DNA from 4 places in the Paenibacillus beijingensis genome. Region 4 is predicted to be linked to each of the others. Evidence: riboswitches for the same ligand, from Rfam matches in the RefSeq annotation. Region 4 holds a riboswitch; each other region holds the start of a gene.
What was found. Region 4 has a riboswitch for cyclic di-AMP ahead of VN24_RS23800 (HAD family hydrolase). Riboswitches for the same ligand answer to the same signal wherever they lie in the genome.
Positions count from the first base shown of each region.

Region 1: another riboswitch for cyclic di-AMP. It lies ahead of VN24_RS03905 (C40 family peptidase); the one in region 4 lies ahead of VN24_RS23800 (HAD family hydrolase).
Region 2: another riboswitch for cyclic di-AMP. It lies ahead of VN24_RS04030 (APC family permease); the one in region 4 lies ahead of VN24_RS23800 (HAD family hydrolase).
Region 3: another riboswitch for cyclic di-AMP. It lies ahead of VN24_RS21965 (hypothetical protein); the one in region 4 lies ahead of VN24_RS23800 (HAD family hydrolase).

Region 1 is NZ_CP011058.1:822,145-829,712, reverse strand. It holds gene VN24_RS03925 (response regulator) at 1-1,060, shown strand, start outside; gene VN24_RS03920 (ABC transporter permease) at 1,278-2,153, shown strand; gene VN24_RS03915 (carbohydrate ABC transporter permease) at 2,165-3,052, shown strand; gene VN24_RS03910 (ABC transporter substrate-binding protein) at 3,104-4,708, shown strand; cyclic di-AMP (ydaO/yuaA leader) riboswitch at 4,884-5,018, shown strand; gene VN24_RS03905 (C40 family peptidase) at 5,017-5,514, shown strand; gene VN24_RS03900 (NAD(P)-binding domain-containing protein) at 5,829-7,247, shown strand; gene VN24_RS03895 (LysM peptidoglycan-binding domain-containing protein) at 7,352-7,568, opposite strand, start outside.
Region 2 is NZ_CP011058.1:847,729-855,296, forward strand. It holds gene VN24_RS04010 (2-isopropylmalate synthase) at 151-1,707, opposite strand; gene VN24_RS04020 (hypothetical protein) at 3,020-3,445, shown strand; gene VN24_RS04025 (phosphodiester glycosidase family protein) at 3,442-4,521, shown strand; cyclic di-AMP (ydaO/yuaA leader) riboswitch at 4,817-4,974, shown strand; gene VN24_RS04030 (APC family permease) at 5,118-6,971, shown strand; gene VN24_RS04035 (hypothetical protein) at 7,055-7,306, opposite strand; gene tsaD (tRNA (adenosine(37)-N6)-threonylcarbamoyltransferase complex transferase subunit TsaD) at 7,552-7,568, opposite strand, start outside.
Region 3 is NZ_CP011058.1:4,849,530-4,857,097, reverse strand. It holds gene VN24_RS21980 (LysR family transcriptional regulator) at 1-133, shown strand, start outside; gene VN24_RS21975 (cation diffusion facilitator family transporter) at 241-1,140, opposite strand; gene VN24_RS21970 (citrate synthase/methylcitrate synthase) at 1,440-2,555, shown strand; gene VN24_RS21965 (hypothetical protein) at 2,588-3,007, opposite strand; cyclic di-AMP (ydaO/yuaA leader) riboswitch at 3,136-3,331, opposite strand; cyclic di-AMP (ydaO/yuaA leader) riboswitch at 3,455-3,639, opposite strand; gene VN24_RS26555 (N-acetylmuramoyl-L-alanine amidase) at 3,888-5,264, opposite strand; gene VN24_RS21955 (futalosine hydrolase) at 5,528-6,160, shown strand; gene VN24_RS21950 (1,4-dihydroxy-6-naphtoate synthase) at 6,160-7,017, shown strand; gene VN24_RS21945 (NAD-dependent epimerase/dehydratase family protein) at 7,170-7,568, shown strand, end outside.
Region 4 is NZ_CP011058.1:5,270,340-5,277,907, reverse strand. It holds gene glsA (glutaminase A) at 1-832, opposite strand, end outside; gene VN24_RS23810 (DUF2334 domain-containing protein) at 1,018-2,886, opposite strand; cyclic di-AMP (ydaO/yuaA leader) riboswitch at 3,171-3,315, shown strand; gene VN24_RS23800 (HAD family hydrolase) at 3,460-4,128, shown strand; gene VN24_RS23795 (mannitol-1-phosphate 5-dehydrogenase) at 4,411-5,568, shown strand; gene VN24_RS23790 (sugar porter family MFS transporter) at 5,804-7,222, shown strand; gene VN24_RS23785 (SGNH/GDSL hydrolase family protein) at 7,434-7,568, shown strand, end outside.

The DNA.
Region 1 (7,568 bases), 1.3 Mb from region 4:
ATGGGTGTTTCTGAGCTGCCACGACGAGTTTGCGTATGCGAAGCGGGCTCTTCACCTCGGAAGTTTCGATTATTTATTGAAACCCGTGGACAGTGAAGAATTGGCGCAAGTGGTTGGGCGAATGATACATGCCATCGAGGAGAAGGAAAAACAGTCGCGCTATAATGAGATGTATCAGAAATACTACTCGCTATGGAAAAAACAGCAGCCGCTGCTCGCGGAGCGATTCTGGCAAGATTTGTTGTCCCGCCGCATTTTGCCGTTTGGCGATTTCCTGGAAAGGGCACTTAAGGATGCACAGATCCAGCTGTCGCCGGAGGATTATGTTTTGCCGTTCCTGATCAGTATTGAGGATTGGAAGAAGCCGCTTCAGGAACGGGAGAAGGAAATGATGGAATATGCGGTAAAGAAGGCGGCAGAGGAGCTTCTGCTTGCCGATCATCCCGGGCAGGCCATTATAGACAAAAATGGTATCCTATTTGTCATCGTCTACGGGTCGAGGACAATTCAGGGCGCATCTTCAACAGACAGATGGGTTCAGGCAGGAAGACAATTTCTTGAAGTCTGCCAAAATTATTTCTATTGCAAGGCGTCCTGTTATGTCGGTTATTTTGCGACTTTTCAAGATTTGCCCAGATTGTGCCTCGGTTTGAAGGAAATGGAACGAAACAATGTGGCCAAATCACAGTCTGTTCTTGTCTTTACGGCATTCGAAGAGAAAGAAACGGACGGACTCGTCCGGAAATCGATTCAATATATGAAAGAGAATGTGGAGGAAGACATCTCCCGGGAAGATGTTGCAGCTCATGTCAGGCTCAATCCTACTTATTTATCGCGGCTGTTTAAGAAGGAAACCGGCAACAACCTGATCGATTACCTGATTGAAATCAAAATGGACAGGGCGAAGCTATTACTCGACTCGACGGATATGACCGTAAGCGCAATCGCCCAGCAGGTTGGATACTGCAACTTTTCCCACTTTACCCGAATGTTCAAGAAGCACTGCGGAGTTAACCCCCAACAATATCGAAAGCAATATGCACGGCTCAGCTATCGATGAGCTGTGCTTTTTTTTCGAATCGACGAAGTAACAAAATGACTAGAGCCGGGTAACAAAAACAGTGGGGGACCCGTTCGATTGCCTGTAAGATAATAACATAAACAGCAACAGGAAGGTGGACCCTATGTATGTAGAAAAACAATTGGCGTCAATTAGGGAAAAGTCAACCGGGAAATCCAGAAATCCGTTTCGGACACTATGGAAATTCCGGGCGTTGATGATTTTGGCGTTACCCGGCTTTTTGTTTCTGCTGATAAACAATTATCTGCCTATGTTCGGTATTTTTCTCGCATTTAAGGATTTGAATTTTTCGAAGGGAATCTGGGGCAGCGACTGGGCAGGTTTCGATAATTTTAAATTTCTGTTCGCCACAGGAGATATCTGGAAGATTGTCGCCCATACGATCGTGTATAACCTCGCTTTTCTCGTTATTAACACGGTCTTATCGGTGTTACTCGCTCTGTTGTTAAATGAGGTCAGAAGCCGGATTTTATCCAAATTTTATCAAAGCACGCTGATTTTGCCCAATTTTATCTCTATGGTCGTCGTTGCTTTCCTCGTATTCGGCTTCCTGAATCCCGATCTCGGTTTTATCAATAAATCGATTTTAGAGCCGATGGGCCATGAAGCGATATCTTGGTACATGTCTCCGCAATATTGGCCGTACATTTTAGCGATAGTTAATATTTGGAAATCTGTAGGCTTTGGCTCCATTATTTATTTAGCGACGATTGTAGGGATCGACAAAGAATATTACGAAGCTGCGATGATCGACGGAGCTGGCAAGTGGAAGCAAATGACCCGTATAACCCTTCCGTTTCTCGTTCCGGTCATCATTATTTTAACGCTCCTTTCGCTCGGCCGCATCTTTAATGCCGATTTTGGCTTGTTCTACCAGGTGACCTTAAACGCCGGAATGCTCAAGAGTACAACAGAAGTCATCGACACGTATGTCTATAACGCGCTGCTTGTATCGGGAGATTCAAATCTCGCTTCGTCGGCCGGTCTATTGCAGTCTGTCGTCGGCTTTATTTTAGTGGTGTCGGTGAATATGATCGTGAAAAAAATAAGCAAAGAGAAGGCGTTATTTTAGGAGGGAGACCCGTGCCAAAAAAACATAATCGGACGGACCTGGTGATTAATCTGTTTTTTATCCTTGCCTGCCTGGCCTGTTTAATTCCGTTCTGGCTGATCTTGATGGTTTCATTGACCAGTCAGGATGCGTTGACCAAATACGGATACAGCTTTTGGCCGCGAGAATTCGACTTTGTTGCCTACCGCTATCTGCTCCATGATGCGGAGCCGATCTTGAGAGCGTTCGGCGTTTCCATTTTTGTAACCGCTGTCGGAACAATCGTCAGCCTGTTCGTGACATCGGCCATGGCCTTCTCGCTCTCCAGAAAGGACTTTCCGTACCGCGGATTTTTAAGTTTCTATGTGCTGATTACGATGTTGTTCGGCGGCGGATTGCTTCCTTGGTACTTGGTCTATACGAAGTTCCTCCATTTGCAGGACTCCCTGCTCGCCTTGATTATTCCCGGACTGCTGGGCGGGTTTAACGTATTCATTATCCGCACGTTCTTTACGACCAGCATCCCTCCGTCCCTGATTGATTCGGCGCAAATCGACGGAGCGAGTGAATACCGTACGTATTTCAGCATTATTCTTCCGCTATCGTTGCCGGTTCTGGCAACGGTTGGTCTTTTCACAATTGTGGGCTATTGGAACGATTGGTTTACGAGCCTGGTCTTTATCAGTAACGATAAGCTCTACAATTTGCAATATTTCTTATACAACACTTTAATGAATGCTCAATATCTTCAGTCCATTGCGGATAAAGCGCATATTGACGCGTCGTCTATGCAGGTTCAGCCGCTGGAGGAGCTTCGAATGGCAATGGCGGTTATTGCGGTATTGCCGGTCGCGCTTGTATTTCCTTTCCTGCAAAAATATTTTGTTAAAGGCTTGACGATCGGTTCAGTCAAAGGCTAAGTTCGGTTCCGGCCGATTTAGTATAAAAACATCCTATGGGGGGTTACGGAAATGAAACGTTATAATAAAAGGTCGATCATTCTTACGTCGCTTCTTCTATCGCTTTCTCTTGCCGCGGCGGGCTGTACAGGCAATAGCGCAGGCAACCAGAATACGGAGCCGGCACAGGAGCCTCAATCTTCGCAGGCTTCGCAAAGTTCAGACCAAGGTGCCGAAAAATTGGATCCGTACGAAGTCGTCATGGTCTATCCGGACGGCAAACAGAATGATCTGTCAACCGTCCAAAGCGCCATGAACGATTATTTGAACAAAACCTATCCGGAGCTAAATATGAAGGTTAAGCTTAATCCGATCGATTGGAGCGCTTACAGCGACAAGACGAACCTCATGATGTCCTCAGGGGGAAAATTCGATCTGCTGTGGACGGCCAATTGGATGGGGTTTGAATCGCAAGTGGTTAAAGGCGCCCTGCTTCCGCTCGATGATCTGCTTGCGAAATATGGAGCCGATATTAAAGCGGTTGAAGGTGACCTGCTGGAAGGAGCTCGCCGCGGGGGTAAGCTGTACGGCCTCCATGTTCACCAGGAGCTGGGCAATCCCCAAGGAATCGTGCTCAGAAAAGATCTGGTCGACAAATATAATATGGACCTGAGCCCCCTTAAATCAGGGGAATTCAAAGACCTTGAACCGCTGCTGAAGACGATTAAGGATAACGAGCCGAACATAACACCTGCCGTTGGACCGGCCTTCCCGCTAGGCGCTTATTTTGGATCGGGCAGCATGGAGAGCATCATTGGCCCTGCCGGGCTGGATCAGCGGGATCCAAATGCGGACAATAAATTTAAAGTCGTCAATATGTATGAAACTTCCCGCTATATGGAATTGGCGAATTTGACGCGTGAATGGTATAAAGCGGGTTATCTCAACAAGGATGCAACGACCCCTGGAGTGGATATTTGGAAAAAGTTCCAAGCCAAAACGGCGTTTGCGTCCATCGGATCCGATCTGGAAATCGTGAAGGATATGGAAATCGGAAAGCCGGCGCCTATGCCGAACAAGAGCACGCAAATCGGCATTGAGCTCATTCAGATTCCGATGAACATTGACAGGCTGCATACGACCAAGCTGTCCGCGACGATGCAAGCCATTTCCCAAACTTCTAAAGATCCGGCTCGTGCGATGATGCTCTTGAATTTGTTATACAAGGATAAAAATTTACTGACCTTGTTCAACTACGGCGTAGAAGGTAAGCATTACGTCCTGAATAACGGGCAAATCGCTTTGCCGGACGGCAAAACGAAGGACAATGTCGGGTTCTATCACGACAACCAGTGGCAGCTCGGCAACCAAATGCTCAACTACACCCGCATAGGCGAAGATCCGGACAAGTACAAGAACTATGAGCAATTCAACGAAATCGTTCAAAGCCAGCCTTCTCCGCTATTCGGATTCGTGTTCGATCCGGAGCCGGTGAAGAATGAATTGATCGCCATCGGCAAAATTCAAAGCACCTACGATCCGGGCCTTCAATCGGGCCAACTGGACCCGGCAGAATTGCCGAAGATGATCGATAAATTGAAAGCCGCAGGTCTTGAAAAAATCATTGCCGAAGCTCAGAAGCAAGTAGACGCTTGGCGCGCAGCTAACGGAAAATAAGGATGAAAAGGGGTATTGCCTAGCGCAATACCCCTTTTGACTGCCATAAATGAAGAATAGATGAGAAAAATGAAAAAGAATGACGAAATGTAGCGGGAAAGATGAAAGGATTCTAATTTCGCTGCAGGAGGGATTTCAGAGAAAAAATCGAATTGTACTACTCAATGTAATAATAACTACATAATTGTCGAATTTCCGTACATGGAAAACGGGGGAACCATCTTGGGTGAATTAATCTTGCAATTAAAGGATTATAGGGCACCTTCAACCGAACCCTTAGCTAACCTCGTAGGCAGCGAAGGGAGTATATGTTGAAGAAGCGAGCCGCAGTTTTGTTGTTGGGAGCCACAATGTTGTTTGCAGGTGCAGGGAATGCTTTTGCAAATGAATCAGAGTTAAATGAAACCGTTAATGAAGTCGTAGGGACTCCTTATAAGTGGGGAGGAACTACGGTCCAAGGATTTGATTGTTCCGGATTCATCCGTTACGTGTTTAATCAATTCGAAACGAAGCTTCCGCGGACATCCAGGTCACAAGCAAAGGTTGGCATGAAAGTGGAGAAAGAGGAACTGCGTCCTGGAGACCTTGTTTTCTTTAACACAAATGGCATCGGGATTTCTCATGCCGGTATCTACATAGGTGAGGGAAAATTTGCTCATTCATCCAGCAGCAAAGGTGTCAGCATCAGCAAATTGTCGGACTCTTATTATAAGAAACGTTATGTCACTGCCCGGCGTATTGTAACGGGAGAACATTATGCAGCAATGATCGAAGACATCCATGAGTCAGATGATGCTCGTGCGTAAAAGATAAGGACCAGCCCGCCATAGCAGATGGCAGGCCGGTTTTTTTTTGCCTAAAGTTTTCTTTGTCTTGTGACGATTAACAATTCGCAATCGAAAATTTAGCGCCAATTACAAAAAACAATGGATGCCCTTTAAAATGCAGGGTAGAAAAGATAATATATGAGATGGATCGTAATGTAACCTTTTCTCACATTCCATGGAGATAAGGCTTGCTTTTTTCCAAAAGGAGCTAAATGAAACATCCATTTATCCCGATTGAATCGCAATCACGAAATGATAGCTTACAAGAACACCGCTGAAAGGTATGAATAATGATGAGCTTAGAGGCTTTAAACGAACGAGTGAAAACCGAACTTTCTTATCTCGCTTTCGGGGGCGCGGACTGGGTGCGTCCTCTGAGCCATCCTGAAGGGCATGTCTACGATGTCGTCATTATCGGCGGCGGCCAAGGCGGCTTAGGCACGGCTTTCGGACTTTTGCGCGAGCGGGTATCCAATATTCTCGTGATCGACGAAAACCGTGAAGGCTTGGAAGGGCCGTGGGAAACCTATGCCCGGATGGTGACGCTCCGAACACCCAAGCATTTGACCTCCATCGACCTTGGGGTTCCTTCTTTGACCTTCCGCTCATGGTGGGAAGCGCAATTCGGGCCGGAAGGCTGGGAAGCGGTGGATAAAATTCCGCGGGGCGACTGGATGAACTACCTGCGCTGGTATCGGAAGGTTCTGAATTTGCCAGTCATCAATGAAGTGAAGCTGAACCTGATCGAGCCTGCAGAAGATGGGATTCACCGCCTTCATATCGAAGGGGCCGGGGCGCCGCGGGGCCTGCTGCTGGCTCGCAAAGTCATTCTGGCCAACGGCATTCAAGGCGGCGGCGAATGGCACGTACCGCCGATGATCTCAGGCAAATTGCCGGACCATCTCTACGCTCACACTTCGAAAGATATTGATTTTGAAGCGCTTAAAGGCAAGAAAATTGCTGTTTTGGGCGGCGGGGCGTCGGCCTTTGATAATGCCAATTTCGCCTTGAACGAAGGTGTGGCTGAGGCACACGTCTTTGTACGCCGCAAGGAGCTGCCGCGTATCAATCCGATCCGCCAGATGGAAGTTTCCGGCATGATCGAGCATTTCCCGACTTTGCCGGACGCCGATAAATATAAAGTATTCGCCCATTTCTTTAAGTTCAATCAGCCGCCGACGAACGATACGTTTGGACGGGCTGCTTCCTGGCCCGGCTTTAATCTGCACTTGGGCGCACCATGGCTTGATGTGGAGGCGACAGATGACGGTGCGGTGGTGACCACGCCTCAGGGTAAATTCACCTTTGATTTCCTCATCATCAGCACCGGTCTTCTTACCGATCCGGCGTTGCGTCCGGAGCTGAAGCTTGTCGAAAGCCACATTGCCCGCTGGAGCGACCGTTATACGGCGCCGGAAGAAGTGGCCAATCCGCTGCTCGATTCCCATCCTTACCTCAGCCCCGGCTTTGCTTTCGAAGGCCGCGATGAAGAGGGAGCAAAGCTTTTGCATGGACTTTATGCTTTCAACTATTCTGCGCTAATCAGCTGCGGGATTTCGGCTTCGGCGATTTCCGGCATGAAATATGCGATTCCAAAGCTCGCTTCGGCGGTCGCGCATCAGCTGTTCCTCGATGACCGTGAAGAAATTTTGAAAAACTTCTTCGCTTATAACGAGCTTGAATTTGTCGGCGAATGGCCGCAAAAGGGATAACCCAGCTTGAACTGAAAAGAGCCGTCCCCGAGTAGTAAACATTCTACGAGCGGGACGGCTCTATTTTCAATTACAGTATGGCCATGCAATCCCAATCCCCATATCTACTTATGCATCGGATTCGGCCCTGCTTGGAACGGCATCGTTTGGGTCGGATACATGACGTTAGGAGAATCTTCTCTTTCCATGTACGTTTTGTGACAGTACAGATGCGAAATGCGCGGGATATAGACGGATTCGCCCAGTGTCATTTGTTTCGGATTTCCAATGTGCGGGTTCGCTTCCTCAATGATCGGATAGGGCATATTGTACATATGGGAT
Region 2 (7,568 bases), 1.3 Mb from region 4:
AAAATCAAGGGTTTTGAAATTTTATTTCGCCATTTATCCCCTGTTATCCACATTACCCACAGATCACCTGTGAAAAATGAATCCCCGTTTTCTCCACAACGAGGATCCGCGCCAAGACTGAAATTGACCCGCTTTTCCACACCATTTGCCTCAACTGTGGACAACCTTATCCACAGTGCCTTTACGCGCGCTTAATATTAATTGGTTGCACGCCGCCACATAAGCTTCCGCCGCCGCCAGTACGATATCGCTCTGGATCGACGTGCCGCGATACCGTTGGCCGTCCCTTACAACGGTGACGACGGCTTCGCCGCGGGCATCTTCGCCTGTGGAGAGCGAATGCAGCTCCAAATCCTCGAATTCCGCAGCCTCTGGAATCGCCTGCCGGATGCAGCTGATGACCGCTTCGAGCGGCCCGTTACCCGATCCGGTATATGTCCGCTCCCCGCTGCCGCTCTTTCTTACGGTTATGGATGCGACGCGGGAGCGCTGGGTTCCGGCCAGCACCTGCAAATCGACCAGCACGTAAGGGTCGTGCTGGGTGTCGGTTTTGTCGCCGGCGATCCGGATGAGCTGATCGTCCGTGACGATCTTTTGCTTGTCGGCTTGATCCTTGAACGCCCCATATACTTCCTCCAGCTGCGCGGGATCGAGCTCGATCCCGAACTCCGCCAAACGATGCTTGATGGCGTGGCGGCCGGAATGCTTGCCGAGCACGATCATGCTGCGCGGAATGCCCATCGCTTCGGGGTCCATAATTTCGTAGGTGCTGCGGTTCTTCAGCAGCCCGTCCTGATGGATGCCCGATTCGTGCTGAAACGCGTTGCGGCCGACAACCGGCTTGTTGTATGCAATCGGAAAATGCATCATCCGGCTTACGAGACGCGACGTCTCGAAAATTTCGGCCGGGTTGATGCGCGTTTCCGCTTCCAGCGCCGCCTTGCGCGTATCGAGCACCATCGCCAGCTCCTCCAGCGAGCAGTTGCCGGCACGCTCGCCGATGCCGTTGACCGTCACTTCGATCTGCGTCGCTCCGGCCTGAACGGCCGCGATGCTGTTGGCCACCGCCATGCCCAGGTCATTGTGGCAGTGGGCGCTGTAGCGGACCTTGTCGCCGCCGCGCGCCTGTTGCCGAACCGCTGTGAACAGCTCCGTAATTTCGCCGGGCAGCGCGTAACCGAGCGTATCGGGCAGGTTGATGATCGTCGCCCCTTCGGCGATAACGGCTTCAACCAGTTCAATGACGAACTCGCGGTCCGAACGGGTCGAATCCATTGCCGAAAATTCGATTTCATTCACGAACTGTTTGCCGTACGCGACCATCTCCCTCGCAATCTGAATGACATCGGCGCGCGACTTGCGCAGCTGGTAATTCAAATGGATGTCCGAGGATGAAATGAACAGGTGCAGCCGCCGCCTTGCCGCATCCTGCGTCGCCCGGACGGCTGCATCGATGTCGCCCTTGACCGCGCGCGCGAAGCCGGCGATTTCAACGTTTTGCAGCTCTCTGGAAATTTGCTGCACTGCGGCGAACTCGCCGCTGCTCGATACCGGAAAGCCGGGCTCGATGACGTCGACACCCAATTTCGCCAGCTGGCGGGCGATGAGGATTTTGCGCTCGGGATCGATGGAAGCGCCCGGAGACTGCTCCCCGTCGCGCAGCGTCGTATCGAAAATTTGAATATGCCGTTTGTTCGTATCTGTCATTATGGTGACCTCCATTTAGTAGGGTTTGAAAATGCAAAAAAGCCTGTCGTCTCTCCGTTAGAAAGAGACGACAGGCTGCTGCAGACTGCCGCGGTACCACTCTTGTTGCCGGAACCGTAAGGGAGACAGGTTGCGAGACGCCGATCCAAGTTCAGGCGCGCGCCCTCGTCATGAGTTGCAGCGTTTTGCACGGCGGCGAATCAGACCGCATGCTTCGGCGGCGGCATACTCAAGTTCCCGCGGGTTCCAGCCCGCTTAAGTTCCGATGACGGAGGATCCCCGTAACGGTGTAATGACGAACAAACCTATACGCTCCATTTGCAGAGCGCACTGCCAGGCGCCGCTTTCCACCGTTCCGCTCCCAGGCGAGTTTCCAAGCATCCTTCGGCTGCGTCGCACCGCCCCGCAGCTCTCTGCCCGCAGGCGGCGTCCGCCCGCGTTTTTGGTCCAGGTATCGCTTGTACTGCTCCTGTTCATTGCGTTTGAATCTATGAAATGGATTTCTTTTAAGCTGATCGTTGATCGTTGATCGTTGATCGTTGAAGTTGACTGTTGACTGTTGACTGTTGACTGTTACTACTTCCTGAAACTATTGCCTGACGGTTCCCGGCTGCATGCTGTGGAATCGTTATTGTTCCGGGCTGCCGGTCAGGATCAGATCTCGCCTTCGAAGCTTTGCAGGCGTGCGCACCGCCGCAAAGCGCCGCGTCAGGGAACATAAAAAAACCCGCCGCCTCTTGAATCAAGAGACGACAGGTTATTAGCCCGCGCGGTACCACTCTCGTTGACGCCGCCATTTGTCCGGCAGCATCCCCTTACAACCTTCCCGTCACATGTCCGGAACATGGGCAGGAAGATCACCCGCTGACGGAGGTTAGCCGTAACGATGTACACAAGGCGTTCAACCTCCGCCTCTTTCCAACGTTCCGCTCCCAGGCGAGCTTCAGATGACCTTCGGCTGCGTTGCACCTTCCCGCAGCTCTCTAGCGCGTCATGCACGGAACTTCCTCCCTCGAAAGGCCTGCTCCCCTGCACCCGCAATCCCGGTTCACCTTACTGTTCCTGTTCAAAGCGTTTACGAATGGTATGAATGAATCTGTTGCCAATAGTATATGCATACCCGATATCGGTTGTCAAACGAAAAATAGCGGAGCAAAAAATCAGTTTCGCCCGTTCCCTCCCCGAATCTCTATGATAGAATAATAGATATCGCTAATCTTACCGCTTCCTGCAACTTTTTCCAGCTGTCAGTCGTCATGGACAAGCGGGCGGAAACGTGCCGCTATCAAAATAAGAGGTGAATAATTACATCATGGATTCCGACACATCACTGCTGCAAGCCGGCGCCGGACAGACCCCTGCCAGGCGCAGCAGGCGAAGGTCGCCTGTGCCTTTTCTGATCGCATGGATCGTGATAATTATGATGGGTACGGCAGGAGCATGGCTGTACTCTGAGCATATGAAGCAGCAAATCACAGCCCAGATTGAAGCGCAGACCGCGCGGCAGATCGCCGCGATGGAAAACAACTACGAGCAGCGGATCAAGGAACTGGACGCCGGCTATTCCTCCCAGATCGCCAAGCTGCAAAGCGAGGTGGACAGCCTGAATGAGCTGCTTACGTTTACGAAGGACAACGCCAGCAATAAGACCGATAACAGCAACAAGCTGTACACCCAGCTCAGTCAGGTGCAGAAGCAGCTTGACGAGCTGAAAAGAAAGCTGGACATGCTGAAATGATAAATATGACCGTCCAGCAAGTGAACCGTTTCTTTCTGCTTGCGCTCGCGCCGTTTATCGGCATGATGCTGTGGCTGTTGGCTGCGGACATGTCCATCACGATTCCGCAGCTTCATACGCCCAAGCCGAACACCGCCGCCGTCGGTCCATCCGCGCAAACGACGGGAGAAGCGGTTAAAGGGCTGCAGCAGGCCGCCAAGACGGCGGCGGCGACCGCAAACACAATCAACAGGCAGACAAGGCTTTATGAACAGACGAACCGGAGCATGTCCGCTATAGCACGGACTGCCGCCGTTCAGGCGGTGCGGCCGGAATTCATCTATAACCGCCGCATTACGGCCAAGCTTGGCGCGCCGGCCCGTTCCATCCAGTCGGACAAGCTGACGGCGCAGCTTTACGTTGTGCGGGCGCAGAATTTTTCGGGATATGCTCTGAAAGTGAGGCTGAAGAGCGACAAGGCGATGAAGCTCGCGCTTGGCAAAGACAAGTTTGGCGGCGCGGAAACGACGCTGGCTGCGGCAAGCCGCTACGGCGCGGTCGCCGGCGTCAATGCCGGCGGCTTCGCCGACGGGAGAGGCGGGCGTTACCCGCTCAGCACAACCGTTCTCGACGGCCGGTACGTTGGCGGCTTCGAGCCTACCTATGCGGATTTGTTTTTTGTCGGATTAAACGATGACCGGAAGCTGATCGGAGGCCAATATTCCAGCAAATCCGAGCTCGACCGCGAAAACCCGCAGTTCGGCGTTTCGTTCGTGCCGGTTCTGCTCAAGAACGGCCGGATGACACCTATTCCGGAAAAGTGGCAAACGAGCCCGTACCGCGCCCCCCGCACCGTTATGGCCAACTACAAGGACGACCAGCTGCTGTTTCTCGTCGTGGACGGCCGCAACGAGAACGGCAGCTCCGGCGCGACGCTGGCCGAAATGCAAATTCTGGCGTCGCGGCTCGGCGCGGTGGACGCCTATAACCTCGACGGCGGCGGATCGTCGTCGCTCATCTTTGACGGCCGGGTCGTCAATCACCCGTCCGACGGCCGGCTGCGCCCGCTTGCGACGAACTTTTTGTTTTTCAAGTGAGATGGCAAACGGCTGTTCAGGGAATGGCCCGTTCAGCAAGGACGTCCCGCCTCTTCGAACGAAGGCATAAGAAGCTTCTGTTCGATGGGCGGGTAAAGTTTCCAACAGATTTGTCACACGCTTCGCTGTTAAGGCGCTTATCGAACGGCAGCGCAGCGTAATGCCGCTTAAGCCACGGATAATTAGAGATTTAGGTGCGTTTCCCGATTCCCGTATGGAATAAAACGGATTTTTATTGATTTTCAATCGAAAATGAAGCTTTACTTGATGTTCCGGAAGGAATATGATCGTTTCATTGAAACAATCGCTGAATTTTCCAATAACGGGAAAACGGGGGAACCAACTGCGGTGAAGATTTTTCATCGCTTGGGGTGAATCGGCACACAATGCCGTAGGGCGATCTAGACGCCCGAATCCGTCAGCTAACCTCGTAAGCGTCTTTAGAGAGGGTGAAACGGCCATGGTCGGATTTTGACCACAGGGGAAACCTCTGTGGTTTTTTGTGTGCAGAAAACCACAGAATGGAGATATTATGGGCAGGCGTGTTCGCTTGCTCACTATGATTTTCACGTATTGGCAACTGAGTATCCATCGGTATGAATTCAGAATCGGCGGTGACAATTAATTTGGCTTCCTTAAAGAGACTTTTAATCGGACGACCTTTAAAATCGACGGAATTAGGCGAGCAAAAATTGACCAAGACGAAGGCCCTTGCCATCCTCTCTTCGGATGCTTTGTCCTCCGTTGCTTATGGTCCGGAACAAATCTTGTTAGTTTTAATGACGATCGGCATGGCTGCATTTTGGTATTCCATCCCGATTGGCATTGGCGTATTGATTTTGCTGCTAGCCCTTATTTTATCTTACCGGCAAATTATATTTGCTTATCCTCACGGCGGGGGAGCTTATGTCGTATCGAAGGAAAATTTGGGCTTGTTTCCCGGCTTGGTAGCCGGCGGTTCATTATTAGTGGATTATATTTTGACCGTAGCCGTAAGCGTTTCGGCGGGCACAGATGCGATCACCTCCGCTTTTCCAAGTTTACATGAACATACGGTTATCATTGCCGTAGCCTTTGTCGTATTTATCACGATTCTTAACTTAAGGGGGGTAACGGAATCCGCCTCCATTCTAGCCTATCCGGTGTATCTATTTGTTTTGGCGTTATTCATCTTGATCGGAGTCGGCCTCTACAATGTCGTTACCGGTAAACTTTCACCGGATTTGCATGCACCTGTCGGTACGCCGATTGCCGGAATCAGCTTGTTTTTGCTGCTTAGAGCGTTTGCCTCAGGGAGCTCCGCTTTAACCGGTGTCGAGGCCATTTCGAATGCGATACCGAACTTTAAAGATCCGGCTCCGAATAATGCGGTTAAAACATTGATGGCCATGGGTACTTTACTCGCTGTTTTGTTTTCAGGCATTGTTTATTTGGTTTACTACTACGGGATTGCCCCGGGACCGGAAGTTACCGTTCTCTCCCAGCTCGCAGAGCAGGTTTTCGGCCGGAACTTGATGTATTTCTTCGTTCAAGGAACGACGGCATTGATCTTAATCCTTGCGGCGAATACCGGATACTCGGCGTTCCCATTGCTTGCCGTAAACCTTGCGAAAGATAAATTTATCCCGCGAATGTTCACCGTTAGAGGGGACCGGTTAGGTTACTCCAACGGAATCATTTTTCTCGGGGTGTTATCCATCGTTTTGATTATTGCCTTTAAGGGAAAAACCGAGCATCTGATTCCGCTTTATGCCGTCGGCGTATTCATTCCGTTTACCCTTGCTCAGACAGGAATGATTGTAAAATGGGTGCGTGAGAAACCGCAAGGCTGGATGTTAAAACTTTTCATTAACGCAACGGGCGCCCTTATCAGCTTTATCGTTACCTGCATGTTCTTTTTAACAAAGTTCAACCAGGTTTGGCCCGTGCTCGTTTTCTTGCCGCTGATCATTATTTGGTTTTACCGGATTCGAAAACACTATGATGCGGTGGGAGAGCAGCTCAGCCTGGCAACCTGCGAGCCGGCATTACCTGTTGAAGGGAATGTATTCATTCTGCCTGTTTCCGGCATTACCCATGTGGTTGAGAACTCCATCAACTATGCCCGATCGCTTGATGCCGGACAAATCATCGCCGTATACGTCCCTTTCGAAAGAGAAGATGAAGAGCGATTTGAACAGAAATGGAAAAAGTGGATGCCCGAGATTAGACTCGTGACTCTTCACTCTCCATACCGAAGCATTATTCAGCCATTGAGCAAGTTTATTGATTCGGTGCAGCGCAAAGCGAGCCAATCCAACTATAACGTTACGGTTATCGTCCCGCAGTTCATCCCGAAGAAAGGCTGGCACAATATCCTTCACAATCAAACAAGCTTACTCATGCGCGCTCACTTGCTGTATCGGAAAGATGTCATTGTCACGACCGTTCCGTTTCATTTAAAGAAATAAACAGCATCGCCCGGAAACGTTTAGGGAATAAAAAAGCGGCAGTCCAGGACTGACATTTTACATGTCCAAGGCTGCCGCTTATTTTATGATTTGTCGAAGCTAACGTCTTCGAGCACAAGCGATTCGAAATAATTCTTCGTACGCCGTACCGCCTCGACCTCGCCCACTTTGTCCTGCTGGTAGAAGGAAGGATAGTGGGTATCGATCGTCATCATCGCACCGGAGTCGTGATACGCGATCGCCTGCATGATGGGGGCATGGTTGAAATCGTCCTCGCCGGCAATCGCAAAATTGCCGACGCGAAGCGGAACCATGGCAGCGAGCCAGTCGAACACATGGCGGCGACGCGGTGCGGACCCTGAATCCGCTATTTCCCTCTAATCGCTCATTTTTTGCATATAAGTGGACATGAGATCCGTTATTGGCTGTGAATCATCACAAATTGGCTTATTTCTGAACGAATAACGGCCTGACGGTCCGTTCGTTTCTCCACACCACATAAAAACGGCAGCAAACAAGCCGCTCTCCGATTGGAAAACAACTTGCTTGCTGCCGTTTTGTCGTTGGAGCCCAGGCTCAGCTAGTCGATGCTGCCCG
Region 3 (7,568 bases), 420 kb from region 4:
CGATCCCGTCATTCTGTGGCATATTGCGATGATTTGGCCGAAGGACGGTTATTTATCGTTTGCTGCGCGGGAATGGATCCGTTTTACGAAAGAATTTTATCGAACAGAAGAGGAGGATTCCCGGTTCCAATGAGAAACTCACTGCCAGGTTCATTCGAAGGATGAACGGGCGTGGAACAAATCCATCCGTCCGAAGCCGGCAGCGGCTCCGGATGAAGCAGGCTGCGATTGCAACTTAAGTCAGGTTGCTTCATCCGGATACCATGGATTTAAATGCACCAGCACTTCTTCCACGTTTCCGATTCGATCCATAACCTTCTGTTTGATCTGACGGGAAATATCGTGGCCCTGCTGGATGCTCAGCACCGCCGGGATGCCCACCCTTACATCCACCATAATATAAAAGCCGTGTTCGCGCGCGCGGATCCGGTCGATCCGCTTGACTTGCGGAACGGAAAGGACGAGATTCACAATCTCGTTCATTTGTTCATCATCGATATTTTTCTCCATCAGTACGTCGATCGAATTGCGGCCCATATGAACCGCCAGTTTGATGACAAAGTAAGCAACTAGAATGCCGGCAATCGGATCGCCGTACTTTAATAGATGGATATCGTAGCGGTCGCCGATCATCGCAAGTCCGATCCCGATGACTGCCGCCAGCGACGCATATACGTCGGCAAGATGATCGTATGCCGTTGCGATCAGGCCGCTGCTCCCCGTCCGTTTGCCGATACGCATCGTATACACATACAGCACCTGCTTCCAAATCAGGGAAACCGCGGCCGCAATCAGGACGGGAAGCGTTGCGTGATGCGGTTCTTCCATCAAAGCCATGACCGAATGATATCCCATATAAACGCCGGCCAGTACCAATACGATTGCGACTATTGCAGCCCCGATCACTTCCGCCTTGCCATGGCCGTATGGATGGTCTTCATCCGCCGGTCGTTTGGATATATTCATCGATATAAGTGCGGTTGCCGTTGCAAAAATATCTCCTGCGTTATGTACCCCGTCCGCAATCAGCACCTGGCTTCCGAGAAGCAGACCTACGCTCAGTTTCAGCACAGTCAGCACAATATTGCTGATCAGGCTGATCCAGATCGCCAATGCCGATTGTTTGTTTGATGCCCCCATGAAAGATTGCCTCCTACAGAAAAATTGGTCAAAGGAAACAAAAAAACCGTGACGGTTAAGGTCACGGTTTAACAGTTTCAATTTTTAGTTGCGATAAATGATACATACCGGTCACCAGTTTCTTCGCAATTAAAATACCTTTTGCTACTATATCATAATCGCGTGGAATCGCAACATTCAAGGTGATAATAAATATTTATAGCCTTGAATAAAAACAATAAATTAACAATATCATTGTTTCGAACTATACTCATATCTAGGCTCTTGTGAGACCGATCTCGATTGAGGAGTGAATATATATGGCAAGCGTAACGGGTTTGGAAGGCGTAATAGCGGCTTATACGGAAATTGGATTGGTGGACGGCGAATTGGGGCATCTGGTGTATCGCGGTTATCCGGCGCAGGAGCTTGCGGTTTCGAAGAGTTTTGAAGAAACGGCATTTTTGCTTTGGCATGGCCGCTTTCCGCAAGAAGACGAACTGACGGCGTTAAAAAAACGGATGTCACACTATCGAAACTTGCCGGACTATATTTGCCGGATTCTGGAGCTTCTTCCGGCTTCAATTCCGGTAATGAGCGCGCTGCAAACGGCGGTAGCGGCGCTTGCAGAAGCCGAAGGCAGCGCATGGCCGCCTTCGCTTGCGCAAGCGGAACGGTTAACGGCGATGCTGCCGACGATGATCGCTTACCGGGCGCGGCGTATAGCCGGTTTGCCGGCGCTGCAGCCTGATGCGAATCTTGATCATGCGGCGAATTATCTTTATATGCTCAACGGCCGGAAGCCGGAGCGTTCACATGCGAAGGCGCTTGAAGCGTATCTTATTTTGGGGATGGAACATGGCATGAACGCTTCGACGTTTGCTTCCCGTGTCATCGTGTCCACTCAATCGGATATGTGTGCGGCTGTGAGCGGAGCGATCGGAGCGATGAAAGGCCCTTTGCATGGAGGCGCCCCCTATGAAGTCATTGCCATGCTGGAGTCGATCGGCAGCAAGAGCAATGCGGAGCCGTGGATGAGGAATGTGCTCGATAACGGCGGCCGCCTGATGGGCTTCGGACACCGCATATACAAAACGAAGGATCCGCGCGCGCAGGCGCTGCGGGCCGTCACGATGGAGCTGACCGGCGACGATCCATCCTTCGATCTGGCAATCTATGTGGAAGATACGGCCATTCGCTTGCTCGAAGAATATAAGCCAGGCCGCCGGTTATTCACGAATGTAGAGTTTTATGCGGCGGCGATTATGCGTGCAATCAATCTAAGTCCGGATCTGTTCACGCCTACATTTACAGCAGGCAGAACGGTCGGCTGGACGGCCCACTTGCTCGAACAAGCGGCAATCAACCGGATTTTCCGTCCCGAGTCGATTTACATCGGCACGATGCCGTCTATGTTGGATAACGACCTTAATTGACCGAGGGATTACAAGACGTTAACGGGTTCCGTTTACGGTTTGGGCGGAAAATGATCGGCAATGAGCGTTGAAATATCGTTTTTGATCGTATGAATTACTTTGTTCACGCCCGCTTTCTTATAATGAAGGCGGGGATCGTGACTGCCGGTAATGACATAGATCGGTTTTTTCGTCCAGCTCCGGCACATCTGAGCATAGCGGCAGCACAAGTTCAAGCTTTTTTCGAATAAATATATTTTTGCGACCGCAATCGGAGCGAACTCCTTCCACGAATCTTTGTCGGCCGTATTCACCCTAATAACACGGTCTGCGCCTAGACTGCATATCCGCTCATACTCGGTCTGGTTATTTACCATCACGGCCGTCGGAATTCCTCTTCGGCTCAATTGTTTGAGGAATTCTTCCCCTGCAGCATTAGGAGCCGACACCAATATATAATCCTGTTGGTTCACACTGTTACCCCTTCCAATTCTGGTCTGAAAACAAGCCGCAAAAAAGAAGCCGCGACGGAAGAGGAACTCTTCTCGCGGCTTCCAGGCACAGTGAAAACAAACCGTGTCGAACGTTCACGATCAATAGTTGCCTCTCTAAAATACGCTTACGAGGTTAGCTGCCGGATTCGGGCGTCAGAGTCGCCCTTCCTTGGAGCTGCATAAACCTACTTTCGTCAAGGTCAATGCAGCCCTAAGGATTCACCCCATGGATTCCGCTCACACGGAAAATCCGCTCGGTTCCCCCGCTCCTGCGTTGCAAAAAGGATTCAGCGATAAAGACAGATTTATTGGATTTGCATAGCCAAATGAGAGCACAAAAAAAGACCGCAGAGGATTTCCCAGCGGCCGTCATCATCACAAGCTGCATCATCCTCTCTCCTGCAGAACGCCTTGCCCGAACAGCATAACGGCATTCTCTACGCTTGCGAGGTTAGCTGCCGGATTCGGACGGTGAGAGTCGCCCTACCCGAAGAACCAACGACCGATACGTTGTTCCTTCAGGATTCACCCCGGATGAAACGGCAACATGTCAGAAGCCTTTCATCGTTGGTTCCCCCGCTTTCCTAATGGAAATTCAGCGGCGAATCGCATTCGATTCATGTTGAATATTACGCCGACCGCCATACTTTGTAAAGGGATATGTCAGGCCTAAGATGGGCGTAATCATTTATTTTTATGACTGACAAGAGATAAGGACCTCTATTTCATCGCCATTCTTAATTTTTCTCCTGATTACTCCGATTTTTGGCTTGTTTCCGCATTTAATGGCTGCTTGGTTTTGATGATTTCGGTTTATAACAAGAAAAATATCCAAAATCAGGTCAGAAAACTGCCCTCTTTATAACGTATTCCTTGTCTGCTTTTGATAATACGCCTTAATGCCTTCATAAATACCGCTGGCCAGCTTGTCATGATAAGCGGTTGTTAAGCTGGCGGTAAGCTCCGCAGGGTTGGAAAGAAAGCAGCCCTCGATTAAAACGGCCGGTCGGAGGTTATTACGCAGCACATAGAGCGGATCCTTTTTCACATTCGCTTTCTCTTCACTCTGAAGAGATTTCAGTATGGAGTGCTCAATCGTTTCTGCCAGTCTTTTATCCGCTGGATCGCTGTAAAAGGTTCTCGTTCCAGATATATCAGGGTCATTTGCGAACATATTTTGGTGAATGCTGACGAACAGGTCCGCCCTATTCCGGTTGGAAATATCGACTCTTTTGGCCAGCGAAATCGATTCGTCATTGGAGGTTCGCGTCATGATTACATTTGCGCCGGCTGCTTTCAGTTTGTTCTTTAACGCCACCGCCGCTGCCAAATTCACCTTGCTCTCGTAGACTTCAATTTTTTTGCCTTTTGCACCCGAGTCTTTGCCGCCGTGACCGGCATCAACGACGATCGTTTTGCCGGTCAACGGTTTCACGGCAGCGGTGCTCACAAGTCTAATTTCGCCGCCAGCCCTCTCCCTTGATCCAACTTGCTGCGATGGTTTTCCGTACCTCCAATGGACATCTTCGGCTTGCACCCATAAACTGCGGCCGTCGCGATTATACAGCTTGATCCATTGTCCGCTCACTTGTTCCGGCACATACAAGGAAGCCTCAAGCGCTTTCGTACAGCTAAAAGTTAGATCGGGACCTGAATAGAGGGTGGCTCCTGCAGGTACGGATAAAGACTGGCTTTTCTCCTCAAGTTGGACGGTTTCGGCGCTTCCCGCTGCGATCCATCCAAACTGCTTCGCATTCAGTCTGACTTTGATCCATCCTTTCTGCTGCGTTACAACAGGGAACCAATCGCCGGCTTCCGTATGCAGCAGCTCCGGTGAAGAGCGTCTCGGTTCAAAGCGGATCACTGAAGCAGATGCTTTCACACGAAGAAACAGGTGTTTAGCCGTGTGGATAGATGATGAAGCGGCTTTGTTTTGAACGGACCTGGCATTCGGCCTCTTGCCCTCCGTAACACTTTTCGAGGTAAAAGCTGCTGAACCGGGGGGCTTGTCCTTTTTCACGGGGGGATACACAACGGGTTCTTTTAAACCTGCCGGGGACAAATTCGTTTCGTCCGTTAACGATTGGGCAGGCGGATTCGAAGTCCCGAGCGGCGAAAGCTGCGCATGCAGCAAATGCAAAACGATAATCGTCGAGCTGAACGCAAATACGAAATGAAACCAAAACAGCTTAGACACACTTATTTTGGGCGACGGCCGGTAAGGTTTGTCCTTCATTCTATCAATCCCTCCTGCTCGTTCTATCAACCTTGCTTATGAAGGATATGAGAGAAATCGGAGATTCATGTCTGAAATTTCGTTTCATCGCGGCCGATCCTATCGTGTACTGGAGCAGAAGCCATAATGAGTGATATACTGGATAACATTAATAGGGAAAATAAATGAAACGGCGGTAGCAGATGATGATCAGGAATGAAACCTTCAATGAAGAAGCGAACATAGCAGCCAATTCTTCGCCCGCGTCGCCGGATAAGCCGCGCATGCTTATCATGACCGCCGTCGAGGCGGAACAAAACGCCGTATTGCGCGGCCTTCGCGGCAGCGATCGGTTTGACGTTCGGATTGCCGGAGTCGGACCGGCTGCGGCTGCAGCCCGAACGGCTGCGGCACTCGCCGGCTCCCGGTATGATCTCGTCATAAGCGCGGGCATCGCCGGCGGATTTCCCGGTATTGCGGAAATCGGGTCGATCGTTGTCGCAGACGCGATCGTTGCGGCCGATCTTGGCGCGGAGACGCCGGAAGGCTTCACAAGTGTGGACAAGCTCGGATTCGGTTTCTCCCAAATTGAAACCGATCATTTGCGGCTATCCCGCCTGGCTGGAGCACTGGAAGCAGCCGGCATGTCCGTTCATACCGGGCCGGTCCTCACCTTGTCGACGGTGACCGGTACAAGCGAGACGGCGGAACGATTGGCCGCTTTAGTTCCCGGAGCGGCAGCGGAAGCGATGGAAGGATTCGGCGTCGCTTCGGCTGCTTTGTTGTTCGGATTGCCGGTGTTGGAGATCCGGACGATTTCAAATGCAATCGGGCCGCGCGACCGCTCCGCATGGCGGATTAAAGAAGCGCTGGAAGCACTTGAGGCCGCCAGCGCCGTACTAACGGAGGTGCTGTAATGAACATCGCTTTTTCTCCTTGCCCGAACGACACGTTTGTATTTCACGCCTGGGTCAACGGGCTGCTCCCCGGTGCGCCGGAGCTTAACGTTACGTATGCCGATATTGACAAGACGAACCATATGGCCGTCAGTCACAACGATTTTGACGTGCTCAAAATATCGTACGCCGCCTTGCCGTGGGTATTGGACGATTATGCGCTGCTGCCTTGCGGAGGCGCGCTTGGCAGAGGCTGCGGCCCCCTCGTGCTTACATCGGGGAACGCTACTAGCAACATGGACCCGTCAGCTCTTTCAGGAAAAAGGGTAGCCGTACCTAGCGAGCGTTCGACCGCCTATTTACTGTTCCGACTGTGGGCGGCACGCAACGTTCCCGGAGGCGTCGGAGACATTGTAGTCATGCCGTTTCATCAAATCATGCCCGCTGTCCGCGACGGATCGATCGATGCCGGACTTGTCATTCACGAGGCGCGATTCACATATCCTGCTTATGGACTTCATATGCTGACGGATTTAGGCAGCTGGTGGGAATCGGATACCGGGCTGCCGATTCCGCTCGGAGCGATCATTGCACGCCGCACGCTTGATCTGGCGAGCATCGCCAAGTGGACTACCGCGTCCGTCGAATACGCTTGGAAGCATCCCGAAGCGTCACAGGCGTATATTATGAACCATGCACAGGAGCTATCGCCCGAAGTGGCGCAAGCTCATATCAATCTGTATGTAAACGAGTTTACGGCCAATCTCGGGGACAGCGGTTATGCGGCGATCAGCGCGCTGCTTAACAGGGCTGCAGAGGAAGGGCTAGTGCCGAAAGTTGAACCTGCCAAGCTGATGTGGCCGGTTCATCACATGTAAAGGAAATTGAACTTGCAAGGGAGACGCAGGCAACCGCGTCTCCCTTCACTTGTATCGGATTCGATTACGTATGACTTCGAAATACTTTGTATGATATTTATTTTTAAGCATCGATTTTAACGCATTCATAAGAAAGGGGCTCAATAATAGAAATGCGCAAAAAGTCCGCCGTCTTGATAGGAGCTACCGGTCTGATCGGGAAAGAATTGGCAAAAGTACTATTTCAACAAAATAACTATGAAAAGATTCATTTATTGGTACGCCGTTCTTCAGGTCTCCATGATCCGAAGTGCGAAGAGCACATCGCGGATTTTGATCGTTTAGATCAGCATTCGCATTTATTTCATGGATCGGACGTATTTTGCTGTTTAGGTACCACGATGAAGCAAGCAAAGACAAAAGAGGCATTCCGAAAAGTGGACTATGTATACCCTGTTGAAGCGGGTAAATTGGCTGAGCAATTTCATTCGGAACAATATCTTATTGTCACGGCATTAGGCTCCAATCCTGACTCTGCTATATTTTATAACCGTGTCAAAGGCGAAGTGGAA
Region 4 (7,568 bases):
TGCCCGGGACCATCGTCAGGATGCCTCCGGAAACCCCGCTTTTGGCCGGCAGACCGACTTGAATCGCAAATTCTCCGGATGCATTGTACATCCCGCAAGTGATCATGAACGTTTTGGCGATTTGGACGTAACGGCGGGGAATCAGCGCTGCTCCCGTCAAAGGATCGGTACCGTCGTGCGCCAATACCAATGCCATGCGTGCCAAATCCGCGCAGGTGACGTTGATTGCGCAGTGCCGGAAATAAACGTCCAGCACATCTTCGACTTCTCCCTGGAGCACGCCGTTGTCCAATAGAAAATAAGCCATGGACCGGTTCAGATGAGCCGTTGCCGATTCCGAGCGGTAAACGTCGAAGTTATAGGTTAACGTGTCGTTGCCCGACAGCTCGCGGAAAAAATTGAGGATGCGGGAAGATTTTTCATCGTTGCTATGTCCGGATATTAATGAAGAAATTACGATTGCCCCGGCATTGATAAGCGGGTTGAACGGAATTCCCGGCTGTACGAGTTCCAGCTTCAGCATCGAGTTGAAATTATCACCCGTAGGCTCCATTCCGACTTTGGAAAATACCCCTTCTTCGCCGTTGTCCATCAGTGCCAAAATTAAGGTAAATACTTTCGAAATGCTTTGCATTGTAAATGAAAGGTTGTAATCGCCGGCGCTGGCCGAGGTGCCGTCCGCACCTAAAATGTAAACTCCTAATGCGTCGATCGGCGATTTGGACAGTTCGGGAATGTAGGCTGCCACTTTGCCTTGGGAGGAGCGCTGACGGCTTGTTTCAACCCAATGAGGGAGCAGGGATTGGATTCGATCGGTTTCGATGGGTGACATATAGGTTCCTCCTTAACGATTCGCGCCGGCAACTACCGTTTCATGGTTTGCATCTAAGAGGCAAACGGGGCATGATCTGCGCTGTCGGTGTAAATTAAGTTTAACCTATCGCAATGGCAGAAAACAAACCAAATTTAGTTGTGAATTCTACTGAGGAATCTTAGTTTCGTTGGTTTATGCCGGTATCATTGAAGCTCGGGAAGGAAGCAGGAGCAATAGCCGGTTAAGGTAGGAAAATTGGAAGCGGGCAGATGCCAATTCAGCGCGTTGACAGCAGCGTCCAGCGTCCCGCCGTAACGCCCGGGGATGATTGCGAGCAGGCCGGCACGGCCGTTTCCGTGGAAATCCACAGCTAGCGGCACGGTATCCGCTCCAGGCGCCCATGGTCCGAAGGCATTGTCTCGAAGCACAAATGTCTTTCCCGTACTAAACGCAACGGACCAGTAGCCGGTCTTTCGATTCACCAGCAGCAGATCGGCCCGTCCGTCTCCGTTAACATCGGCCAGAAGTGCGCAGGAGGAGTTCTCAATCGCATGACCGGCCAGCCAGACTCCCGCCCATTGAAATTCAACGCCGTCATTTAGCCAAACCTCCCACGAACCGGAAGACCGGTCCCACAAAACCAGATCGTCCAGTCCGTCGCCGTTGACATCGCCGATGTAAGGGGAGCGGTTTTTGCCGATTAAAGGTTCCTCGGATACTCGCACAGGGAATTGAAACTTTCCGGTTTCATTATAAGCTGTCGCGAGGTGGCCCGATCTCGGGTCCCACAGTGCCAAATCGGTCAATCCGTCCCCGTTCCAATCTCCTGCTAAAGCACGCCACCCTTTGAAACGTTCTCCCGCAGCCAACCAATTGCCGTCCGGAAGCAGCGTTGTTCCACTATGGAGAGCAACGGGGCAAACGCCGGATTCCGAATGCCAGATGGCGATATCGTCCCGCCCATCCCCGTTGAAATCGCCGATCAGCTCCTCTCCTGCGGCAAAAGAAGGCCAACCCGTCAGCACGGTACGAATATTGCGGATACCGTTCTCCATCTTATTTCTGCTACCCTGATTAACTTCCGCGATGGACCAAATGCCGGTCGAATATTGGCGGACCAGAAGTTTGTTTCCTCGTCCATTGCCGCTCTTTACCGGCATGATGCGGTAATCTTTGCCTCCGAATAACCCGGTTTCCCTGAAATCCGGAATGAATGTGAGCACATCCGGAATCGAGAGAAATTTGCGCCCTGCGCCTTTGAAAGCGCGGATCAGCCTTTTGAGCGGCGAATGCTGTTCGTAAACCGGTGAAGCGCCTTCCTGCAATCGGATATAAGGAAATTCAAGAAACGGATGATAGAAAAAAGAAGCAAGCTCATGATCGCCGTACGATCGGATCGCTTCGGCAATCCGTTGCACGTCATCTTCAATGGCCGCTCCGCCAACATAGAAGAGGGGCGTCGGCACATACAAGGAGCCTCCCGACAAAGGAGAATGCGAAGCGCGGACGGTAACCGTCCGGCTATGCGGAGCCGAAGGGTTCGTTTCGTACATGATTCCGCTGCAAGCTTCCAAGACGGATCGCTGGATCGCCGATGCCGCGTAATGGGGCGTTTCGAACCAATCGGGCCGCAGCCCTGTGGACTGAAACATCCGCAAGGCTGCAGTAAACCGGCCGTAAGCATAGGAATGGCGCAGTGACTTGGGACGGCTGAGCGCTTCTTGCGAGTCATCCGGCGGACAATCGGCGCTGCAATCCGCATAATGAAATTCATAACCGTCGGCACTGACCGCTTTGCCGAATTGATGCGTATATCCATGCATGCCAAGCGATGCCCCTCGCTTAACCAATGCATGCAGCGTTTGGACAAAGCGTACGGCTATTGAGTCGGTACGATCCGTCAAGGCACGGTCGATCCCGCGGGTCGGATCGATATAACGGGAAATGACGGCCACTTGAAACGGAATGCCTTCCGATTGTAAATAATCGGCAACGACAGTCAGTTTCGTCTGGTTTTCGGCGGATTCGTAGTATCCCCCCGGACCGATATCCTCAAGCCGTATCATCGCCATTTTCACTGGAGTCCTCCTAAAGGTTTTGCCGGAGGCAAAACCACTTCGTAAGCATAAGCCTAGGTTTTGCCGGAGGCAAAACCACTTCGTAAGCATAAGCCTATTAAAAAGTATGTTGTTTCCGCTCGCGGTGTTCTCGTTCAGCGGTATCTTGTTTTTGCGGAGGCGCGAGACTTTTTCAGGATAAAAATCGCAGTAGTATGGGAGATTTATGTCAGGATGGTGGACAACAGCTTTACAGTAAACTTTACAGTAAACTTGACTTTTTAGACAATTCCCATTATTATATGAATATGCTTAGTTTCCGACAACGTCGGAGAGCGGGGGAACCACCTTTTGGGGCGAATCATTTCATTGCTTTTAATGAATGTAGGGTACCATCTTACCCGAGTCCGTCAGCTAACCTCGTCAGCACAAGATGGGTCATTTCTTTCTAAATTAATTTTTTAGAGTTGAGACCCTTTGAGTTAGGGGTCTTTTTATTTTTCCCCTGCTCAACAGCTGGCATGTCCCCGCTTGATCCGATCGTTTGTCTACAAAGAGAGAACAAGCAAATCGGAGGGAGTAGAGACCATGACTAAAGCGATTATTTTTGATTTTGACGGAACGATTATCGACACGGAGACTGCCTGGTACGTAGCATTCCGGGAGGCCTACAAGAAACACGAGGTAGACCTTTCCCTGGAGATGTACTCGGGATGCATTGGAACGAGTCTTCACAAGTTTAACCCTTATGAGTATTTGATGACCGATTTGAATTTGCCGATTGACCGGGACGAATTCCGCAAAGCGGTACAGCTGCACCACTCCCAGCTCATGGAGGTTGAGGAGATGCGCCCCGGCGTACTGGAGTATTTGCAAAGCGCCAAACAATCCGGATTGAAGATCGGCCTCGCTTCCAGTTCGCCTCTGGAATGGGTCGAGAAATATTTGAAGCAGTTAGGCATTTATGATTACTTCGATTGTATCCGTACCGCTGACGATGTGCAAAATGTAAAACCTGACCCCGAATTGTATCTTCAGACCCTGAAGGGACTGGGTGTAAAGGCTGATGAAGCTATTGCGATTGAAGATTCACCTAACGGCGCAAAAGCGGCTGAGGCTGCCGGAATCCCATGCGTTCTTACTCCGAACTCCATCACCAAAACTCTTGAATTTGGTAACAGTCTGCATCGAGTGGAGTCGCTGCGCGATCTTGCGTTCAGCACCGTGTTTGCAGGTGCAGTTGCCCAAACCAAATAAGCCTAAAGCGGCTTATTTGAAAGCAGCTTGTTAATAGAGCAATGATAAGCATGCGGCTCGAACGTCGTTATGCAGTGCCGCAACGCGCGCAGAATACTGTGTGCGTTGCGTTAGTTCAATTATCGCAGCTTAAATGATCTGAAAATTGCTAATATTACAACTTCAAGAGGTGGTAAGCAGGAATTCGGAAAGGGGAGAAGCAAATTGAGTGTCAGTTATAATAAAAAGGAATCGAGCAACGAGTGGAAAATTCGTCCTTTTCGTCATGAGAGCAAGAAAACGATGCCCAGCAAAAAAAGGAAAGCCGTTCATTTTGGAGCCGGCAACATCGGTCGCGGCTTTATCGGAATGATGTTATCCAATTCAGGCTACGAGGTCTGTTTTGTCGCTCGAAATGAAACTCAAATCGAGCTTCTGCAGCAAAAAAAGCAATATACCGTTACGTATGCGAATGAGAACGAAGATACGGAAATTGTTAAGAACGTCACAGCCGTTCAAATCAATAATCGCAAAGACGTCAACGAGCATATTACGGAAGCCGAGCTGCTTACGACGGCCGTCGGCGTATCCGCTTTGCCGTCTATCGCCAAAGTAATCGCCCAGGGGATCGAAAAACGTCTGAGGCATAATACACGCCCATTGCACGTTATTGCATGCGAAAATGCCGTTGGCGGAAGCTCGCTGCTCAAAAAATGGGTGTATCAACATCTTTCTGCCGAAGCCCGCGCCGAGGCAGACCGCTTGATTTCTTTCCCCGATTCAACGATTGACCGTATCGTTCCCGCCCAAAAGCATGAAGATCCATTGGCCATTAAAGTAGAACCTTTCTACGAATGGGTGATCGACCGTTCCGGTTTCCAGAACGGCTTTCAAGAAATTGAAGGAGCCAAATACGCGGACTCGCTCGAGCCATTTGTGGAACGGAAGCTGTTTACGGTTAATACCGGCCACTGCTGTGCGGCATATTTCGGGTTTCTGGAAGGGTTCCAGACCATTCAACAAGCGTTGAAAGATCCCGCTCTTGAAACAAAAGTTCGGCAGGTATTAGAGGAAACCGGCCAATTATTAATTCATAAATATCATTTAAATCCGGCGGAACACCGGAAATATATCGATAAAACGTTGGAACGATTCAAAAATCCGGCCATTACCGACAAAGTGTTCAGGGTCGGACGTTCACCGTTGCGCAAGCTCTCACACAACGACCGTCTCGTTCGCCCGCTAATACAGGCGCATGAGCGCGGATTGAAGGCTCCGCATTTAACGTCGGCTATCGCGGCTGCACTTCTGTTCAACAATGAGAAAGACCCTGAAGCCGTCGAAATGCAGTCGATTATTGAGAAGAAGGGCATTTCTCACTTTATCGCCCAACGGATGGGGATTGCAAAAAATCATGCCGTCCACTCCGAAATCGTTGCAGCATATGAACAATTAAAGTAACCGCGGATTTAGAACGAGTGCGAGCAACGGATCGGATTCGATGGAATCCGCGTTCACAACAACCCGCTGACGGATGCAGCGGGTTTTTATTTTGAACGAATGGAGCTTTCATTTCATTACGTTTGTTATTTTTCAACCGGGTTTGATCCTATTCGTTAACTTGACCGTCGCCAGCTCAGATGGTTTAATACAAAAGGACCATATATAGAAAAAGAAAAGAAATTGGAGAGTGGAAATGGAGAACATCGCTGTAGAGAAAGAAGCTGTCGAGAGCCGATCGGACAGCACCGGGCAGCAAATCAATATGCGGTTTGTTACGCTCGTTGCCATCGTAGCCGCGCTTGGCGGCTTGCTGTTCGGATTCGATACTGCTGCCGTGTCCGGCGCGATCGGCTTCATGAAAATCAGATTCGGTTTGAATCAGGTGGAAGTCGGCTGGGCGGTTTCGTGCTTGATTGTCGGCTGTATATTCGGCGCTGCCGGCGCGGGAGGGATCAGCGACAAATTCGGGCGGAAAAAGGTGCTGTATGCGGGAGCGGTTCTGTATTTGATCGGTTCCGTGGGCGCCGCATTGTCGCCCTCTTTTTCGGCTTACGTCATTGCGAGGCTCGTTAGCGGATTAGGAATCGGGATTACCGCCACGTTGGCGCCGCTATATAATGCCGAGATCGCACCCGCAAAATATCGCGGCCGTTTGGTAGCGCTTAATCAAGTCGCGATCGTATCGGGAATTTTATTGGTTTATTTCCTCAATCTGTTCATTGCAGGTTTAGGGGATGATGCTTGGGACATTTCCACTGCATGGCGCTGGATGTTCGGAGTTGGAGCGGTACCCAGCATCTTGTTTATCATTCTGTTGTTCTTTGTCCCTGAAAGTCCAAGATGGCTGATCAAGCAGGGCAGACCCGCCGATTCGCTTCCCATCTTGCTGCGGATTCACGGGGAAGAACTGGCCAGAAAAGAAGTATTGGACATTAAAGCATCGTTTAATGAAAAGCAGGCAACGATGCGGGAAATGCTGTCCGACCGGGGGTTGCGCGCCATTCTAATTGTAGGAATTGTAGTGGCGCTTACGCAGCAGATTACAGGCATCAATGCCGTCATGTATTATGCACCGGAAATTTTCAAGGCGGCGGGCGCCGGAACGGACGCTTCGCTCCTGCAAACGATTCTCGTCGGTTTAATCAATTTGGTGTTTACGCTGGTGTCGATATGGCTGATTGACAAAGTAGGACGCAAAGCGCTTGTTCTTGTCGGCTCATCTATGATGACGATTTCGCTTGCTGTCATCGGTATTGCGTTCCATACGGGCCATACAGCCGGACCTTTGGTGATGATCTTTATATTGCTGTATGTAGCGTCTTTTGCGATCTCACTCGGTACAGCGGTATGGGTGCTGCTTTCCGAAATCTTTCCGAACCGCATTCGCGGCATTGCGACCGCGATCGCCAACATGGCACTGTGGGCGGCAAATTATGTCGTGACGCAAGCTTTTCCGCCGTTGCTTAACACAATCGGATCCGCACCAACCTTTTGGATTTTCGGCGCGATGGGACTGTTCACCTTTTTGTTTATGTGGCGCGTCGTTCCGGAGACGAAAGGGAAATCGCTGGAAGAAATCGAGTCCATATGGATAAAGGCGGATCGAGCGTAGTTAAACGGACGTCATTCCGATCATGAAAAGGGTTATCCCACTTGTCTTACGACGGGGGATAACCCTTTTTCATTGATATCATTTAGGAGTGATGTTAAAATAATACAGGATGTGGCCTTCCATTTTTTAGTTGGTTATACCCCCTCATTTACTTAAACCCGCACGTTTTTTTCAATGTGTCTCCCTATCACGTTAAAAGGAAGTGGACGTATTGCACAGCAAGCTGAAGATTTGGAATATTCCTGCCAAAACAGCCGTTATCGCGCTGTCTGCAGCTTTGGCAGGCTCATTTGTCGGATCCGGAAGCAATCCGGCAGCGGGAATAAGGTTTGAGGCGGGTCCCAAA